DNA from 3 places in the Megasphaera elsdenii DSM 20460 genome. Region 2 is predicted to be linked to each of the others. Evidence: riboswitches for the same ligand, from Rfam matches in the RefSeq annotation. Region 2 holds a riboswitch; each other region holds the start of a gene.
What was found. Region 2 has a riboswitch for ZMP and ZTP ahead of C6362_RS04060 (L-lactate MFS transporter). Riboswitches for the same ligand answer to the same signal wherever they lie in the genome.
Positions count from the first base shown of each region.

Region 1 (5,865 bases), 1.2 Mb from region 2:
TATTTCGATGTCATGCGGATCGATCCCAAGCGGCCTCATTGGCCGGACCGGGACCGCTTCGTCCTTTCCAAAGGCCATACAGTACCGGCCCTGTATGCGACGCTGGCTGAACGGGGATTTTTCCCGGAAGACGAATTGTGGCACCTGCGCCAGTGCGGTGCTATGCTCCAAGGCAATCCCGACATGAATACGACGCCGGGTATCGACATGACGACGGGATCCCTGGGACAGGGATTGTCCGCGGCTAACGGCATGGCCATGACGGCCAAGCTGGACGGAGCCGATTGGCGGGTCTACGTCATCGCCGGCGACGGTGAAATCGAAGAAGGCCAGATCTGGGAAGCGGCTATGTCAGCAGCTCAGTATAAGCTGGATAACCTGACGCTGTTCATCGACCACAACGGCCTGCAGATCGACGGGTCCAATGAAGAAGTCATGGACGTCATGCCCATTGCCGACAAGTTCCGGGCCTTTCGCTGGAACGTCCTGGAAATCGACGGCCACGATTATGATGCCATCTGCGCTGCATTGCGGCAGGCTCAGGCCGTGAAAGGGAAGCCGACAGTCATCATCGCCCAGACCGTCAAGGGCAAAGGCGTATCGTTCATGGAAAATGCCGTGTCCTGGCATGGCAAGGCGCCGACGAAAGAAGAATGTGAACGGGCGTTACGTGAATTAGGGGGCGAAGGCTGATGGCAATGGCAACACGTGATGCTTACGGGCATCTCTTAGAAACGGAATTGTATAAAAATCCCAAGATCGTCGTCCTCGACGCCGACCTGGGCTCGTCGACGCGGTCCATCGCTTTTAAGGAGGTCGCGCCGGAACGCTACTTCGACATGGGCATTTCCGAACAGGATATGATGGGGACAGCTGCCGGCTTTGCCGCTTGCGGCAAGATTCCCCTGGCCAGCACCTTTGCCGTTTTCGGTACAGGCCGTGCTTTTGAACAGATCCGCAACTCCATCTGCCTGCCGCGGCTCAACGTCAAAATCTGTGCGACCCATGCCGGCCTCAGCGTCGGAGAAGACGGGGCGACCCACCAGTCCGTCGAAGACATGGCTATCATGCGCAGCCTGCCGAACATGACCGTCGTCTGTCCTGCTGATGGAGCGGAAACGGAAGCTGTCATCCGGGCGGCTGTCGCCCATGATGGGCCAGTCTACGTGCGCATGGGTCGTGCCCCAGTCGACGATATCTACCAGCATGGCTGCCCCTTCCAGTGGGGGAAGGGGACAATGCTGCGCGACGGCTGTGATGCCGCTGTCATCGCAACGGGACTCATGGTCCAGGAAGCCTTGAAAGCGGCTGACATCCTGGCTAACCGGGGGCGCCAGGTCATGGTCATCGACATGGCCGCTATCAAGCCCCTGGACGAAGACCTGGTCGTCGCTGCGGCCAAACAGACGGGTTTCGTCGTCACAGCTGAAGAACACAGCGTCATCGGCGGCCTGGGCAGTGCCGTGGCAGAAACCTTGTCGCGCCGCCATCCGACCCGCCAGGCCTATGTCGGCATCGATGATTGTTTCGGCGAATCGGGCAAGGCCGGAGAACTCTTGCAGAAATACGGCCTTACGGCAGAGGCCATCGTCAAGGCTTGCCTTTTGGCCTGATTTTCAGTATGATAAAAAGCGGCGGACCTCGGTGCGCTAAATTGAAGAAAGGAAACATGAATACATGATTTCTACAGAAGCAATGATGAAATTACAGAATGGCAGTGATGTCCGCGGCGTCGCCGTTGCCGGCGTCCCCGGTGAAGACGTCACGTTGGTACCGGAAGCGGTCAACCGCATTGCCGCTGGCTTTGCCAAGTTTTTGGCGAAGAAGCTGAATAAACAGGTGAGTGACTTGCACATTGCCGTCGGCCACGATTCCCGTGTATCGGCAGCTATGATGAAAGAAGCCGTCTTCGGCGGCCTCCTCGGTCAAGGCGTCCACGTCACGGATTGCGGCCTGGCTTCGACACCGGCTATGTTCATGTCCATCATTTTTGAAGATACTCACATGGATGGCTCCATCATGATTACGGCCAGCCATTTGCCGTATAACCGCAACGGATTGAAATTCTTTACCGTCGACGGCGGTCTGGAAAAGAGCGAGGTCACGGAAGTCCTGAGCCTGGCTTCCCAGTCGTCGGCCATGGCTGTCTCGTCGGCTGCCATTGCCTCGCTGGACCTGATCGACCTCTATTCGCTGCATCTGCGCCGCAAGATCTGCGCCGGCCTCTGTGCCGGGATGTACGACCGTCCTTTGGAAGGGATGCACATCGTCGTCGATGCCGGCAACGGCAGCGGCGGATTCTTTGCCACCAAGGTCCTTTCTGAACTCGGCGCCGATACGACGGGCAGCCAGTTCCTCGAACCGGATGGCATGTTCCCGAACCATATCCCTAACCCGGAAAATGCCGACGCCATGGCGTCGATCCGCCAGGCCGTCCTCGACAACAAAGCCGACCTGGGCCTCATCTTCGACACCGACGTCGACCGCATGAGCGCCGTCCTGCCCGATGGGAAAGAAATCAACCGCAATGCCCTCATCGCTATGATGGCCGCTATCCTGGCGCCCGATTATCCTGGCAGCACCATCGTCACCGACTCGGTCACGTCGGATGAACTGACGACGTTCCTCCAGGATGAACTCCACTTGGTCCATCACCGCTACATGCGGGGCTATAAAAATGTCATCGACGAATGTATCCGCCTCAACGAGGCCGGCACGGTCTCGCCGCTGGCCATCGAAACGTCGGGCCACGGTGCGCTGAGCGAAAACTACTACCTCGACGACGGTGCCTACCTGGCGGTCAAACTGCTCATCGCTGCGGCGAAAGCCAAGAAAGAAGGCAAACAGCTCGGCGACCTCATCGCCAAACTGGGCCATCCGGCAGAAGGCGTCGAATTTCGCTTGAAAATCACCGGCACTGATGGTGTCCAGGCCTATGGCGCTGACGTGCTCAAACAGTTCGAAGACCGGGCCGCTGCAGCCGGCATTTCCATCGCCAAGCCGTCCTATGAAGGCGTGCGCCTCGTATTCCCCAACGGCTGGGCCCTGTTGCGCATGTCCCTCCACGACCCGAACATGCCGCTGAATATCGAAAGCAGGGAAAAAGGCGGCTGCCAGCAGATCGCCAGCCAGGTGAAAGGCCTGCTTACGGGCTTTGAACACCTCGATACCAGCGTAATCCAGTAAGACGTAACGAAAAGAACCCTTGACCCAAGGGTTCTTTTTTTGTATAATAAGGCCATAATCATGTGACTGACGGAAGTGGAGTTACCACGGGGAGCATGATTTCTTGAAGCCGACCGTCTGGGCAAACTTCCAGCGGAGCGGCCTTTTTTTATGCAGAGAACAGGAGTGACAACTACTATGGCAAAGGTATTGAGCGATATCGAAATTGCACAGCAGACGAAATTGGAACCGATTACGGCCATTGCAAACCAAGTCGGCCTCACCGATGATGACTTGGAACTCTACGGAAAATATAAAGCAAAGATTTCTTTTGACGCCATCAAACGCCTCTCGAAGAACGAAGATGGGAAACTGGTCCTGGTCACGGCCATTACGCCGACGCCGGCCGGCGAAGGCAAGACCTTGACGACCATCGGCCTGGCCCAGGCCCTGAACTACATGGGTCATAAAGCCGTCGTCGCCCTGCGCGAACCGTCCCTGGGACCGGTCTTCGGCATCAAAGGCGGTGCTGCCGGCGGTGGTTACTCCCAGGTCCTGCCGATGGAAGACATCAACCTGCATTTTACCGGCGACATGCATGCCATTACGGCTGCCAACAACCTCTTGGCCGCAGCCATCGATAATCACGTCCACCAGGGCAATGCCCTGCGCATCGACGTGCGCCGCGTCATCTGGAAGCGCGTCATGGACATGAACGACCGGGCCCTGCGCAACATCGTCGTCGGCATGGGCGGCAAAGTCTGCGGTTTCCCGCGGGAAGACCACTTCATGATTACTGTCGCATCGGAAATCATGGCAGCCCTCTGCCTGGCCAGTGACCTCATGGACCTCAAGAAACGCATGGGCGACATCACCGTAGCCTATGACCTGGACGGCAATCTGGTCACGGCCCGCCAGCTCGGCGTCGAAGGGGCTATGGCCATCCTCATGAAGGATGCCATCAAACCGAACCTGGTCCAGACTATCGAACACACGCCGGCCCTGGTCCACGGCGGGCCTTTCGCCAATATCGCCCACGGATGTAACTCCGTCGTCGCTACTAAACTAGCTATGAAGATGGGGGACATCGCCGTTACAGAAGCCGGTTTTGGTGCCGACTTGGGTGCTGAAAAATTCATGGACATCAAATGCCGTTTCGCCGGTATCAAACCGGATGCCGTCGTCATCGTCGCCACGGTCCGTGCCTTGAAGATGCATGGTGGCGTCGACAAGAAGAACTTGCAGGAAGAAAATGTCGAAGCTTTGAAGAAGGGCTTTGCCAACCTGGCAAAACATATCGAAAATATGCGTCTCTTCGACGTGCCTGTCGTCGTAGGCATCAATAAATTTATCAGCGATACAGACGAAGAAATCGCAACGCTCCGTAAACTCTGCGAAGATTACGGCGTCGAAGTCGCCCTCAACAACTGCTGGGCCGAAGGAGGCAAAGGCGGCGTCGAAATGGGCGAAAAAGTCCTGAAACTGCTGCAACAGCCCAAGACGCCGTACAAACCGCTGTACGACGTCAACGATTCCATTCCCAAGAAGATGGAAACCATCGTCAAGAAAGTCTACGGCGGCGACGGCGTCATCTTCGAAGGCAACGCCCAGAAACAGATCAAAGAATTGGAAGCTTTTGGCCTCGACAAAATGCCGATTTGTGTGGCCAAGACGCAGTACTCCCTGTCCGATAACCCGGCGCTCCTCGGTGCGCCCAAGGGCTTCAAGGTCACGGTCAAGGACGTCCGCGTCTGCACCGGTGCCGGCTTCATCGTCTGCCAGACGAGCAACATCATGACCATGCCGGGCCTGCCGAAAGTACCGGCTGCCAACCGCATGGACATCGACGAAAACGGCGTCATTACGGGATTGTTCTAAGATGGATTTTACACAATTCCAATCCATGCCCCTGGACGGGCTCCTGGAAGTCACGGCTTCTAAGGAACCCGTTCCCGGTGGCGGCGGCATCGCCGCCATGACGGCGGCATCGGCAGCCGCTCTCGTAGAAATGGTCGCCAACCTGACCATCGGCAAGAAAGGTTATGACGAAATCGAGAAACTCATGGTTTCCATTCGCGACAAGGCCCATGGCCTGCGCCAGCGGTACCTCGACGGCATCGCCGAAGACGCCGCCGCTTTTGACAGCGTCATCCGCGCTGTCCGCCTGCCCAAGGACACACCGGACCGGGCGGCCACGGTCCAGCAGGCCTTCAAGGATGCGGCCATATCGCCGTTTGAATTGGGGAAGGACATCTTTGTCCTCCTCCAGCTGGCAGAACAAGTCGTCCGCTACGGCAACGCCTGGGTCATCACCGATGGCGTCATCGCCACCATGAATGCCAGGGCCGCCATGCGCTCGGCTTTCTACAGCGTCCGCATCAATTTGAAATCCATCAAAGACGAAACCTTCGTGAAGCAGATGATCAACGAAATCCGCGAAATCGAAGAAAAAGCGGCCATCGTCGAACAAAACGTAGAATACGAATACCGGAAGCGGTGAAAAAAAGCTTGTCGCACGTGCGACAAGCTTTTTTTGTAGGTGCGCCCGGCATGGGCGCACTCTAATGGGTGAAAGTCCCTAAGCCGCCCGGTAGCGGGAAGGCTATAGCCAGAACCAAGGGTGTCCATCGTGAGATGGAATCTGAAGGAAGGTCGAGGCAAATCTCTGGTCTGACGAACAGAAATCACATAAGGCTAGTC
Region 1 is NZ_CP027570.1:2,111,982-2,117,846, forward strand. It holds gene C6362_RS10025 (transketolase) at 1-693, shown strand, start outside; gene C6362_RS10030 (transketolase family protein) at 693-1,613, shown strand; gene C6362_RS10035 (phosphohexomutase domain-containing protein) at 1,678-3,186, shown strand; ZMP/ZTP riboswitch at 3,239-3,316, shown strand; gene C6362_RS10040 (formate--tetrahydrofolate ligase) at 3,364-5,043, shown strand; gene C6362_RS10045 (cyclodeaminase/cyclohydrolase family protein) at 5,045-5,665, shown strand.
Region 1: linked by a shared signal. The riboswitch ahead of C6362_RS10040 (formate--tetrahydrofolate ligase) and the one ahead of C6362_RS04060 (L-lactate MFS transporter) in region 2 are both predicted to bind ZMP and ZTP.

Region 2 (5,865 bases):
TTGAACTTAGATAATATTGCCCTCATGCCCTGTAATCCCGCCGTCGGTGGTCCGGGCAAGAGCCATCTCGTCCGGGAAATCGACGCCCTGGGCGGGGAAATGGGCATCAATACGGATAAGACCTGCCTCCAGATGCGGATGCTCAATACCGGCAAGGGACCGGCTGTCTATTCGCTCCGGGCCCAGTCCGATAAGAAGATGTACCAGCTGGCCATGACCAAGACCCTGGAAAACCAGGAAAACCTCGATGTCAAGCAGCTCATGATTACGGATCTCCTCGTCGAAGACGGCGCCGTCATCGGGGTCCGGACGGAACTGGACGAAGTCTATAAAGCCAAGTGCGTCATCCTGGCGACGGGGACCTACCTCAAGGGGAAAATCATCATCGGCACCTGCACCTATTCCGGCGGCCCCATCGGCCAGCGCTCGGCCGAAGACCTGTCGGGGTCGCTCCTCAAGGCGGGCCTCAAGCTCATGCGCTTCAAGACAGGGACGCCGGCCCGCGTCGACCGCCGCACCCTGCGGACGGACGAAATGGCCAAACAGGAAGGCGATAAAGACGGCCATGCCTTTTCTTTCCTGTCGGAACGCAAGGACCGCAACAAAGAATGCTGCTGGCTGACTTTCACCAATGAAGAAACGCATAAGATCATCCGCGACAACCTCGATCGGGCGCCGATGTGTAACGGCATCATCACCGGCATCGGCCCGCGTTACTGCCCGTCCATCGAATCGAAAATCGTCCGCTTTGCCGATAAGAAGCGGCATCAGTTGTTCATCGAACCGGAAGGTGAATCGACGGAAGAAATGTACGTCCAGGGCATGAGCACCAGCATGCCCGCTGACGTCCAGTACGCCTTCCTGCGGACCATTCCGGGCCTGGAAGATGTCAAGATCATGCGTCCTGGTTACGCCATCGAATACGACTGCCTGGATCCGACACAGCTCACACCATGGCTGGAAACGAAGAAGATTTCCGGCCTCTTCTCGGCAGGCCAGGCCAACGGCACCAGCGGCTACGAAGAAGCGGCTGCCCAGGGCCTCATGGCCGGCATCAACGCGGCCTTGAAGATACAGGGGAAGGATCCGTTCATCCTGACCCGTTCTGAAGCCTATATCGGCGTCCTCATCGACGACTTGGTCACCAAGGGCACGAATGAACCGTACCGCATCATGACCAGCCGCAGCGAATACCGCCTCATCCTGCGCCAGGATAATGCCGACCTGCGCCTGACTCAGAAAGGCTACGATTTGGGCCTGGTCACGCAGGAACGGTACGACCGTTTCTCGGCCAAGAAAGAGGCTATCGAACAGGGCATTGCCGCCTTGAAAGAGATTTCGGTCACGCCGTCCAAGGCCAACCTGGAAAAACTGGAACGCCTGGGTACGGCACCGATTCACACGGCTATTACGGCCTATGACCTCCTGCGCCGCAATGATGTCGATTATGAAGCCTTGCGGACGGTCTTCGACCTGCCGGAACTGGCTGCCGATGTGGAAGAAGAAATCGAGATCATGATCAAATACGAAGGCTATATCAGCCGTCAGATGGAACAGGTTGAAAAGATGAACCGCCTGGAACAGAAGAAGATGCCTGCCGACATCGTCTATGCCGATATCGATACCCTGTCGGCCGAAGCCCGGCAGAAACTAGACGAAATCCGGCCCTTGTCCCTGGGCCAGGCCAGCCGTATCTCCGGCGTCTCGCCGGCGGATATCACGGCCCTGCTCATCGTACTGGAACAGCACAGCCGGGAGGAAAAAAATCATGTTTCGCAGTGAATTAGCACAGGCCCTGAAGGCCATGGACCTCAGCGTATCAGAAAGCCAGCTGGCACAGTTCTGCACCTTTGACGAAGCTTTAGTCGAAACGAACAAGGTCATGAACCTGACGGCCATTACCGATCCGAAAGGCGTCGCCATCAAGCACATGGCCGACAGCCTGTCCTGCTATGACCCGGCTTATTTCAAAGATGGCGCCAGCGTCCTCGATCTGGGGACCGGTGCCGGCTTTCCCGGCCTGCCCCTGCTCATTTACCGGCCGGATCTGAAGGTGACCTTCTTCGATTCCCTGCAGAAGCGGCTGACTTTCCTGGAAAAGGTCGTTTGCGATTTGGGACTGACCGCTTCGTTCCTCCACGGCCGGGCTGAAGAAATGGCCCATAAACCGGAATACCGCAGTGCCTTCGATATCGTCACCAGCCGGGCCGTGGCCCGCCTGAACATCCTGGCCGAATGGGCCCTGCCTTACGTCCGGACCGGCGGCTATTTCATTTCCCTCAAAGGGGCCCAGTATGAAGAAGAACTGGCGGAAGGCGAAAAAGCCCTGCAGATCCTGGGCGGCAAAGTCGCCGAAGTCCGGCCGGTCCGCCTGCCAGGCCTGGACGATGTCCGCGCTGTCCTCTATATCGAAAAAGTAAAGGAAAGCCCCAAGAAATATCCCCGCAAGCCAAAGATGGCTGCGAAAAATCCCTTATAGAGAAAGAAGTGTACGCTATGTCTTTGAAAAAAATCCTCTGTCTGGCCGCTGCGGCCTGCCTGACCGTATCGGCTGCTGTCTTTGCCGATACACCGCAGCCGCCTGAAATCAGTGCTCATGCTGCCTATGTCATGGATGCCGATACAGGCGACACGCTCTATGCGAAAAATGCCGATGACCGGGCCTATCCGGGCAGCACGACGAAAATCATGACCTGCATCCTAGGCGTCGAACTGGGAAAGGCACAGGGTAAATTGGATCAGCCTATCAACATTACGAAAGATGTCTACGATATCGAAAGCGATGCGTCCGTCCTGGGTATCGACCCGGGCGACCAGATTACCCTGCGCAATGCCATGACCGGTATGATGACTGTATCCGGCTGTGATGCCACCATTGCCGTCGCCGAAACGGTTACGCCGAGTCAGGCCGATTTCGTCGCCAAGATGAACGAAAAAGCAGCCGCCCTGGGCTGTACGAATACTCATTTCGCTAATCCCCATGGCCTGCCGGACAGCGACCACTATTCGACAGCCCGCGATATGGCGACGATGGCCGCTTACGGCATGAAACTGCCGGAATTTCGCGATATGGTCAGCCACAGTGAATACGACATGCCCTATATCAACGGCGGCTCCAAGCACTGCACGACGACGAACTATTTCCTGACCAGCGGCTTCCCCGGTGCCAACGGCATCAAGACCGGTACGACCAATGCCGGCGGTCCCTGTCTGGTCGCATCGGCTACGCAGGACGGCCGGACCGTCATCGCCTCTATCATGAATTCGGACGACCGCTTCGGCGATGCCCAGAAACTCATGAGCTATGGCTTCTCCGTACTGAAACCGGTCGAACCGGCAGAAAACGTCTATATCCTGCGCCAGGCACCGGCAGGCCAGACCTTGTCGGATATCAAGGAAAAACAGGCCCAGGCTGCTGAATTAGCTTCCCAGCAGAAGAAAGAAGCAGCCACGGCGGCAGCTTCTACGGCTGCGGCCAAAGCACCTGCTAAAGCAGATACGGCCGTAAAGACAACGGCTGCGACAGTGGCTAAAACGGCAGCTAAGACGACGGTGAAGACCGCTGCCAAAGCGGATACGGCTAAGACAAGTAAGCCGGCTGTTTCCAGCCAGCCTTACGTTCCCTTTTCGCCGGCCGCCTAAAAAAGGATATTGACAATCTCTGTCCATATTCGTATAATAAACGCATCAGCAGATCCGTACAGGACTGACGGAATCAAGTGGAGTCACCACGTGAACTGTACGGACCCTTTCATGCCGACCGTCTGGGCAAGAGTATGCTACATATTCTTGAGCCAGGCGGCCGGTATTTTTTTTCGCCAGCCTGGCTCCTCATAAGGAGTGTTGTCTAATGAAACGAAATCGCTGGCTCATCGCCCTGTCTGCCATGGGGCTCCACCTCTGTATCGGCAGTGTCTATGCCTGGAGCGTCCTCACCAAGCCCATTATGGAATCTATGGGATTTACCCTCAAGGAAACGACGTGGACCTTTTCCCTGGCCATCTTGTTCCTCGGTTTGTCGGCCGGCTTTTTGGGCAGTTTTGTCCAGAAAATCGGGCCCCGTAAATCGGGCCTCTTATCGATGACCTGCTTCGTCACGGCCATGTTCGGTACGGCAGCAGCTCTCTACGCCCACAGCCTGCCCATGCTCTACGCCTTTTACGGCGTCATCGGCGGCATCGGCCTGGGAACGGGCTATATCACGCCCGTATCGACTCTGGTCAAATGGTTCCCGGAAAACCGGGGCTTCGCTACGGGTCTGGCCATCATGGGCTTCGGCTTTGCCAGCCTCATTGCCGGCCCGGCTATGCAGCTCTTGGTCCAGCATTTCGGCCTGGTCGCCAATTTCATCATCCTTGGCTGCGTCTATATGGTCATCATGACGGCTTCGTCGCTCTACCTGGCGTCGCCTGCTGCCGGTGACGTCCCGGCCAAGGCCGAAAAAGAAGGAACTGTCGAATATGCCGACGCCCAGCCGCAGTTCACCGTCCGCCAGGCCATGAAGACCTGGCAGTTCTACGCCATCTGGTGGCTCTTCTTCACCAACATCACCTGCGGCATCGCCCTGCTGTCCGTCGCCTCGCCGATGGCCCAGGACGTCGTCGGCATGTCGCCGTTGGCAGCGGCTTCCATGGTGGGCCTCATCGGCCTCATGAACGGTGCCGGCCGCATTGCCTGGGCGACTGTATCCGACTACCTCGGCCGCTCGGCTACATACGTCCTCTTCTTCCTTATCGAAATCCTGGCTTTCTGGCAGCTGGCCCGCGTTACCAGCGCCTTTAGCTTCCAGGTCCTGGTCCTGCTCATCATCTCCTGCTATGGCGGCGGCTTCTCGTGCATGCCGGCCTATCTCAGCGACCTCTTCGGCACGAAATACCTCAGCGCCATCCACGGCCGTATCCTCACGGCCTGGGGGGCTGCCGGCGTCGCCGGTCCCCTGGTCCTGTCGCTTATCAAAGAAAATACCAATAGCTACGCCGTGACGCTGTACTTCTTCGTCGGCGCCTTCGTCGCTGCCCTGGCCTTGATGATTTTCCTGAAATACCGCACCCGCCACGGCATCGCCAGGGTCGCAGAAGCGCGGGGATAATCGTTCATCGTAGGGGTCGCCACGTGGGCGACCCGTTCGGAAATTGGGGGATTCTCCTAGAAAAATGATTGGAAAATTCACATATCCTGAAGCGGGCGCCCCACGTGGTCGCCCCTACAATGAAAAAAGCTGTCGCTTATGCGGCAGCTTTTTTTCGACGAACGATGAACGCCATCGCTGAAAGCGGTAAATCATTCACGGCCTGTGGCCTTGTGCGTAGGGGACGTCCTGTTAAGGCGTCCCGTTGTGAACAATGGAAGATATACCCAACTGGTCCATGAGGCATGGCTTTGCGGCCGGCGAATAATGATATCGACGAACAGCATTTCGCGGGATTCCCACAACGGGCCGCCCTTTGGGACGGCCCCTACTACGAATGTGAATAAAATCACTTAATGAGTTGGGCGCATAGATGAATGAAAATGATTGCTTTTTGATTATAATGATTGGATTTGATTGAAATTGATTGAATATAACGGTATAATGAGGCCAAAGGAGGATAAAAGGGAAGTGATACGATGTTGACAGAAGAAAGACATGAAAAAATCATGCGTCTTGTCAATACGAGCGGTGCCGTTTCGGTCCAGGACTTAGTAAGTTTTCTGAACATTTCCGAATCGACGGTCCGCCGGGATTTGCTCACGCTGGACCGCGAAGGCCGTCTGCGCCGCGTCCATGGCGGGGCCACGACGCTGCGCGATGATTCTTCGTATGAAGCGGATATGGAAAACCTGCAGGATAAATATTCCATCCATATGAGCGACAAACGCCGCATC
Region 2 is NZ_CP027570.1:855,298-861,162, forward strand. It holds gene mnmG (tRNA uridine-5-carboxymethylaminomethyl(34) synthesis enzyme MnmG) at 1-1,782, shown strand, start outside; gene rsmG (16S rRNA (guanine(527)-N(7))-methyltransferase RsmG) at 1,769-2,479, shown strand; gene C6362_RS04055 (D-alanyl-D-alanine carboxypeptidase family protein) at 2,497-3,642, shown strand; ZMP/ZTP riboswitch at 3,693-3,777, shown strand; gene C6362_RS04060 (L-lactate MFS transporter) at 3,851-5,089, shown strand; gene C6362_RS04065 (DeoR/GlpR family DNA-binding transcription regulator) at 5,608-5,865, shown strand, end outside.

Region 3 (5,865 bases), 600 kb from region 2:
GAAATCGGCCTGGCCCCGTTCATTGGCCAAGGTCACGGTCTGCCCTTCTGTCAGTCCATAGCGGGCTGCATCATCGGGATGGACGAAGAGGTCCATGATGTGGCCGGCCGTCAGCTCGTCCCGTTCATTGAAGGACGAATCGAGGATGCGCATATCCGGGCCGTTGACGAAAGCCAGGGTGCCGTCATCTTCAGCCAAAGGCATATAGTCGGGCAAAGGCTGGGCCAGGGCTTCGTTGCGGATTTCGATTTTCCCTGATGGCGTTCCAAAGCGGGTCTGATAATCGTCCGGCAGGGGCAGCGGCGTCGGCAATCCCTGGAGCAGCCGCTGCCGGTCTACCGGAAGGGGCCATTTCGTCGTCGATGCAGCCAGGGCTTCGACGAGGTCCCTTTCCGAGCGATTATAGAACTCATCGTCGATTCCCAGGGCATGGGCCAGGTCACAGGCGATGCGCCAGTTGGAGCGGCTCTGGCCGACTGGTGGAATGGCCGCATAGCCGCACTGAATCGTATAGTTACCATAAGAATAATAAGCATCGTCGTGCTCCAGGGACGTCGTCGCCGGCAGGACGATGTCGGCATAGCGGGCCGTATCGGTCATGAAGCGTTCATGGACGACGGTGAATAAATCGTCCCGGCAAAGGCCTTTCAGGACCTGGTTCTGGTCCGGCGCCGTGCAGGCCGGGTTCGACGAATAGACGAAGAGACTGCGGATGCTATCATCTTCCGTCAAGGCCTGGCCGAGACAGCACATGTTGACGATGCGCTTGCCTGGCTGTTTCCAATCGGAATGGGTGACGATTTCTTTATTATAGGCTTTCGACGCCGATGCCGACGTCAACAGGCCGGCCCCTTTCTTGCCCCAGGCGCCGACGACGGCAGGCAGACAGGTGATGAGGCGTGTCGTCATGGCGCCGTTGCGATAGCGCGACTGGCCGCTGCCGAGGCGGATGAAAGGCGCCCGGGCCTGTCCGTAGGCCTGGGCCAAGGCGACGACAGTCGCAGCCGGTACGCCGGTGATAGCCTGCACGGCTTCCGGCGTATACTTGGGGAGGACCTGCACTTTCAGTTCGTCCCAGCCGAGGACGTTTGCCGCCAGAAAGGCTTCATCGGCCAGTCCATCGCGGTCGAGGACATACATCATGCCCAGGACCAGGGCTCCATCGGTCCCCGGGCGGACGGCGACGAAATGGTCGGCTAAATCAGCCGTCTTATGGCGGTACGTATCAATACACCAGACGACGGCCCCTTTGCGCCGGGCCGCTTCGACATCGTGGCGGAAATGGATATTCGTCGCCACCATGTGGAGACTCCAGAGGAAGATGCAGTCGCTGTCCTGAGCTTCCTGCGGTGCCGTCGGCATGGTGCTGCCCATGACATCCTTGAATCCCTGCCCTTTGGCCGGAGCGCAGATGGTCCGATCCAGTTCCGAAGCGCCCAGACGGTAAAACAGTCCGTGCAGGGCATCATGCTGGACAATGCCCATGGTGCCGGCATAGGAATAAGGCAGGATGGCTTCGGCACCACAATCGGCAATAATCGCCTTCCACCTTTCAGCAATCTCCGCCAGGGCCTGGTCCCAGGAAATGGGTGCAAACTGGCCGCTTCCCTTGGGCCCGGTCCGCTTCAACGGCGTCGTCAGGCGGCGCGGCGAATGAACGGTCCGTTCATAATGGGCCATCTTCGGGCACAACGTCCCGCGCGTAAAAGGATGGGCCCCATCGCCGGCGACGGACACGACGCGGCCGTCGTCGACAGAAACGACAAGCCCGCAGGCATCGGGGCAGTCATAAGGGCAGACAGATGTATAGGTTTTCATGATATCACCTCTTGTTTCGTGGTTCGTGGCTCGTGACTCGTGGTTCGTAGTTCGTGACTCGTGGTTCGTAGGGGCCGTCCCAAAGGGCGGCCCGCCTGGAATTGGTGAAAAAAGGAGCCGTCGCATCGCGACAGCTCCTTTTAAGCAGTTAGCAGTTAGGGGTTAGCAGTTAGCAAATGATTTTAAATTTAAAAGCCATTACATCAAACTTCAAACATCAAACCCCAAACATTGAATATAAAAGAAAACGACCTTTCCCGACAGAAAGGGGGATATGCTTAATGATGGAACAGGCGCAGGCCGGTCATGGCCATGGCGATGTTGTATTTATCGCACGTTTCGATGACATTGTCATCGCGGATGGAGCCGCCGGCCTGGGCGATGTAGTCGACACCGCTGCGATGAGCCCGTTCGATGTTGTCACCGAAGGGGAAGAAAGCATCGCTGCCCAAGGCGACGCCGTGGAGCTGGGCAATCCAGGCTTTCTTTTCTTCCCGTGTGAGCGGTTCCGGTTTTTCCGTGAACAGATCCTGCCAGATGCCGTCGGCCAGGACGTCTTCGTAATCATCAGAGATGTAGACGTCGATAGCGTTGTCACGGTTCGGGCGGCGGACATCGTCGCGGAAAGGCAGATTCAGGACTTTCGGATTCTGGCGGAGCCACCAGATATCGGCTTTGTTACCAGCCAGGCGCGTGCAGTGGACGCGGGACTGCTGACCGGCGCCGACGCCGATGGTCATGCCGTCTTTGACGTAGCAGACCGAGTTGGACTGAGTGTATTTCAGGGTGATGAGGGCGATCATCAAATCGCGCTGGGCATCGGTGGGGATATCCTTGTTTTTCGTCGGGATATTCTTAAAGAGGTCCGTCGTAATCTTAGCTTCGTTGCGTTCCTGTTCAAAAGTGACGCCGTAGACTTCCTTCGATTCGATTAAGCGCGGCTTGTAGTCCGGGTTAATCTGGAGGACGCAGTAGTTCCCCTTCTTCTTGGTCTTCAAAATGGCCAGGGCTTCGTCGCTGTAGCCCGGAGCGATGACACCGTCCGAAACTTCCCGTTTGAGGAGCGTTGCCGTTTCAACGTCGCAGACGTCGGACAAGGCGACGAAATCACCATAAGAGCTCATGCGGTCAGCACCGCGGGCACAGGCATAAGCCGAAGCCAGGGGAGACAATTTCAGATCGTCGACCCAGTATATTTTTTTCAGGGTATCACTCATTTCCGTGGCGACGGCGGCCCCAGCCGGGCTGACGTGCTTGAAGGAAGCCGCAGCCGGAAGGCCCGTTGCTTCTTTCAATTCTTTGACCAGCTGATAGCTGTTGAAGGCGTCGAGCAAATTAATATAACCGGGGCGGCCGTTGAGGACCGTAAAGGGCAGGTCGCTGCCATCTTTCATATAAACCCGGGCCGACGACTGGTTGGGATTGCAGCCGTATTTTAATTGCAGTTCTTTCATGGTGATTCCTCCTGAATAGTTAAGCAAAAATAAAAAAATACCGACACTTCTGGAACGTTTCGCCCAGACGGTCGGCTCGTATGAATCATGCTCCCCGTGGTAACTCCACTTCCGTCAGTCACATGTTTCAGGTTTATTATACCGTCCGCAGCCGGGAGATGTCAAGAAAAAGCCCCTCCCTGGATAGGCAGAACTTCCACGGGAGGGGCTTTGTTTTATAAGTGATACGGCTCGTGCCGGTCGATCTTGATGGCGCGGTAGATTTGTTCCAATAAGAGGAGGCGTATCATCTGATGGGTCAAGGTGATACGGCCAAAGGAAATGCAGTTGTCGGCTTTGCGGCGGACGAGGTCGCTCAGGCCGAAGGGGCCGCCGATGATGAAGGAGATTTCACTGCAGCCGTACAGAGCCAGTTTGGCAAAGGACGCTGCCAGATCTTCAGAGGATACGAGTTTCCCCTGTACATCCAGGGCGAAGAGGTGCGAGCCCTGGCGGACGTGGCGCAGCATCTTCTCCCCTTCTTTGTCGAGGACCTGGGCCTTCTGGGCCGGCGACGGATTCTCAGGCATCTTCTCTTCAGGAAGGACGGTCACTTCGACCTGGCCATACGGGCGCAGGCGCTTCAAAAACTCGTCGATGCCGGCGGTGAGGTATTTCTCTTTGATCTTGCCGATGGTAATGACGTGATACTTCATCAGTTGGTCCCATCCCCCTGGTCTGACGAATCATTCTGCGGACTTTCCTGGAGGACGACGGTGACTTCGTGGTCCGAACCGTTGCGCGTATAATCCAGGCTGACAGAATCGCCGACATTGTGCTTGTCCATGACGCTCTGGAGGGCGCTGAAGTCTTTGACATCGGTGCCATCGAGTTTCAAGATGACGTCGCCGTGTCTGAGTCCAGCCTGATCCAGAGGTCCGCCGGCAGCGACTTTATAGACGTAAATGCCAGGTACATTCAATCTCATGCCGAAGCGGGCAGCCATCTGCTGGTCCAGGCCGTATAAGCCGAGGTACGGGCGGACGACCTTGCCGTTCTGGATGAGGTCCTGCAGAATCGGGCGGGCTGCGTTGATAGGAATGGCGAAGCCCAGGCCTTCGACGCCTTCTTTAGAAATCTTGGCGCTGTTGATGCCGATGACCTTGCCGTCAGCATCGACGAGAGCGCCGCCGGAATTGCCCGGATTGATGGCAGCGTCAGTCTGGATGAGCTTCATGCTCTGCCCTTCGGCACCGATAGTCCGGTTCAAAGAGCTGATGACGCCGACCGTGACGGTCCCCTGAAATTCCAGGCCCAGCGGGTTGCCGATGGCAATGGCCGGTTCGCCGACCTGCAGGGAATCGCTGTCGCCAAATTCAGCGACGGGCAGGTTGTCCATCTTGATCTTGACGACGGCTAAGTCCGTCTTTTCATCGCGGCCGACGACGGTCCCTTCCGTACTCTGGCCATCGGCCAGGGAGACGATGACCGTCTTGGCCGTACCGACGACGTGGTTATTGGTTACGATATAGCCGGCCTTGTCGAAGATGACGCCGGAACCGACGCCTTCACCGACCAGGACTTTCCGGTTGAACATATCGCGGTTATAGACTTTAGTCGTAATGCCGACGACGGCCGGGCTGACCTTCTTGGCAGCCTGGACGACAGCCGTATTTCGGGCATCCGAGATGGAATCCGATTTCGACGGTTCCTGGAGCTGGTTCACGGTTCCGTTATAAGTGCCGCTCGGCGTAAAAAAGGCATCGTGGATCTTGAAGCCGCCGAAGACGCCGACAGCGATGAGGACGACGGCAGCAGCTGCCGTGATGATATGTTTGCGTTGCATCATAGTTCATGACTCCCTTCCTGGAAGCGGACACTGCCCTTCTGGCAGGCCAGCCGTAATAAGATATCCTGGCCGATGACCCGGCCGGCCTGGGATAAGACTGTACGCATCGTGTGCAGCGCCAGGGACGGCGTATTATTCTTTTCGCTGCGGTGGGCCAGGAGGACCCGCATGACGCCTTTCGTCGGCAACCCGGCCAGAAAAGCGGCTGCCGTCTTGTTGGACAGATGCCCCCAGCGGCCGAGGATGCGCTGCTGGAGCGGATACGGATACGGACCGTTGCGGACCATCTGCTCATCGTGATTGGCTTCTAAGATGAGGATATCCGCATAAGCCGCAGCGGCTGCGACATCGGGGCTGACACAGCCTAAGTCCGTCGCCAAGGTAATCTTCGAATCGCCGTGGCAGAGGGTATAGCCGACGGGCCGGGCCGCATCGTGGGAGATGGCAAAGGGGATGACCTGGATGTCCTTTAGGCCTACGCGCCGCGTCAGCCGGACGAAACGGTCCTGGAAGCCTTCTACTTTCCGGCCCATGGCCTGCCAGGTCTCGGCCGTCGTATAGACGGGCATGGCCGTCCGCTTGAGAAGCGTCGCCAAGCCGTTGACGTGGTCTGAATGTTCATGGGTGATGAAGACCGCATCGAGGTCGCTCAAGGTGCAGTCATAGCGCTTCAACCCCTGTTCGATACGGCGACAGCTGATGCCGGCGTCGATGAGGATATTCGTCTTCCCACAACGGATATAGGCCGCATTGCCCTTGCTGCCG
Region 3 is NZ_CP027570.1:1,452,865-1,458,729, reverse strand. It holds gene C6362_RS06860 (molybdopterin-containing oxidoreductase family protein) at 1-1,818, opposite strand, end outside; gene C6362_RS06855 (phosphoribosylaminoimidazolecarboxamide formyltransferase) at 2,097-3,272, opposite strand; ZMP/ZTP riboswitch at 3,327-3,404, opposite strand; gene rlmH (23S rRNA (pseudouridine(1915)-N(3))-methyltransferase RlmH) at 3,488-3,967, opposite strand; gene C6362_RS06845 (S1C family serine protease) at 3,967-5,100, opposite strand; gene C6362_RS06840 (MBL fold metallo-hydrolase) at 5,097-5,865, opposite strand, start outside.
Region 3: linked by a shared signal. The riboswitch ahead of C6362_RS06855 (phosphoribosylaminoimidazolecarboxamide formyltransferase) and the one ahead of C6362_RS04060 (L-lactate MFS transporter) in region 2 are both predicted to bind ZMP and ZTP.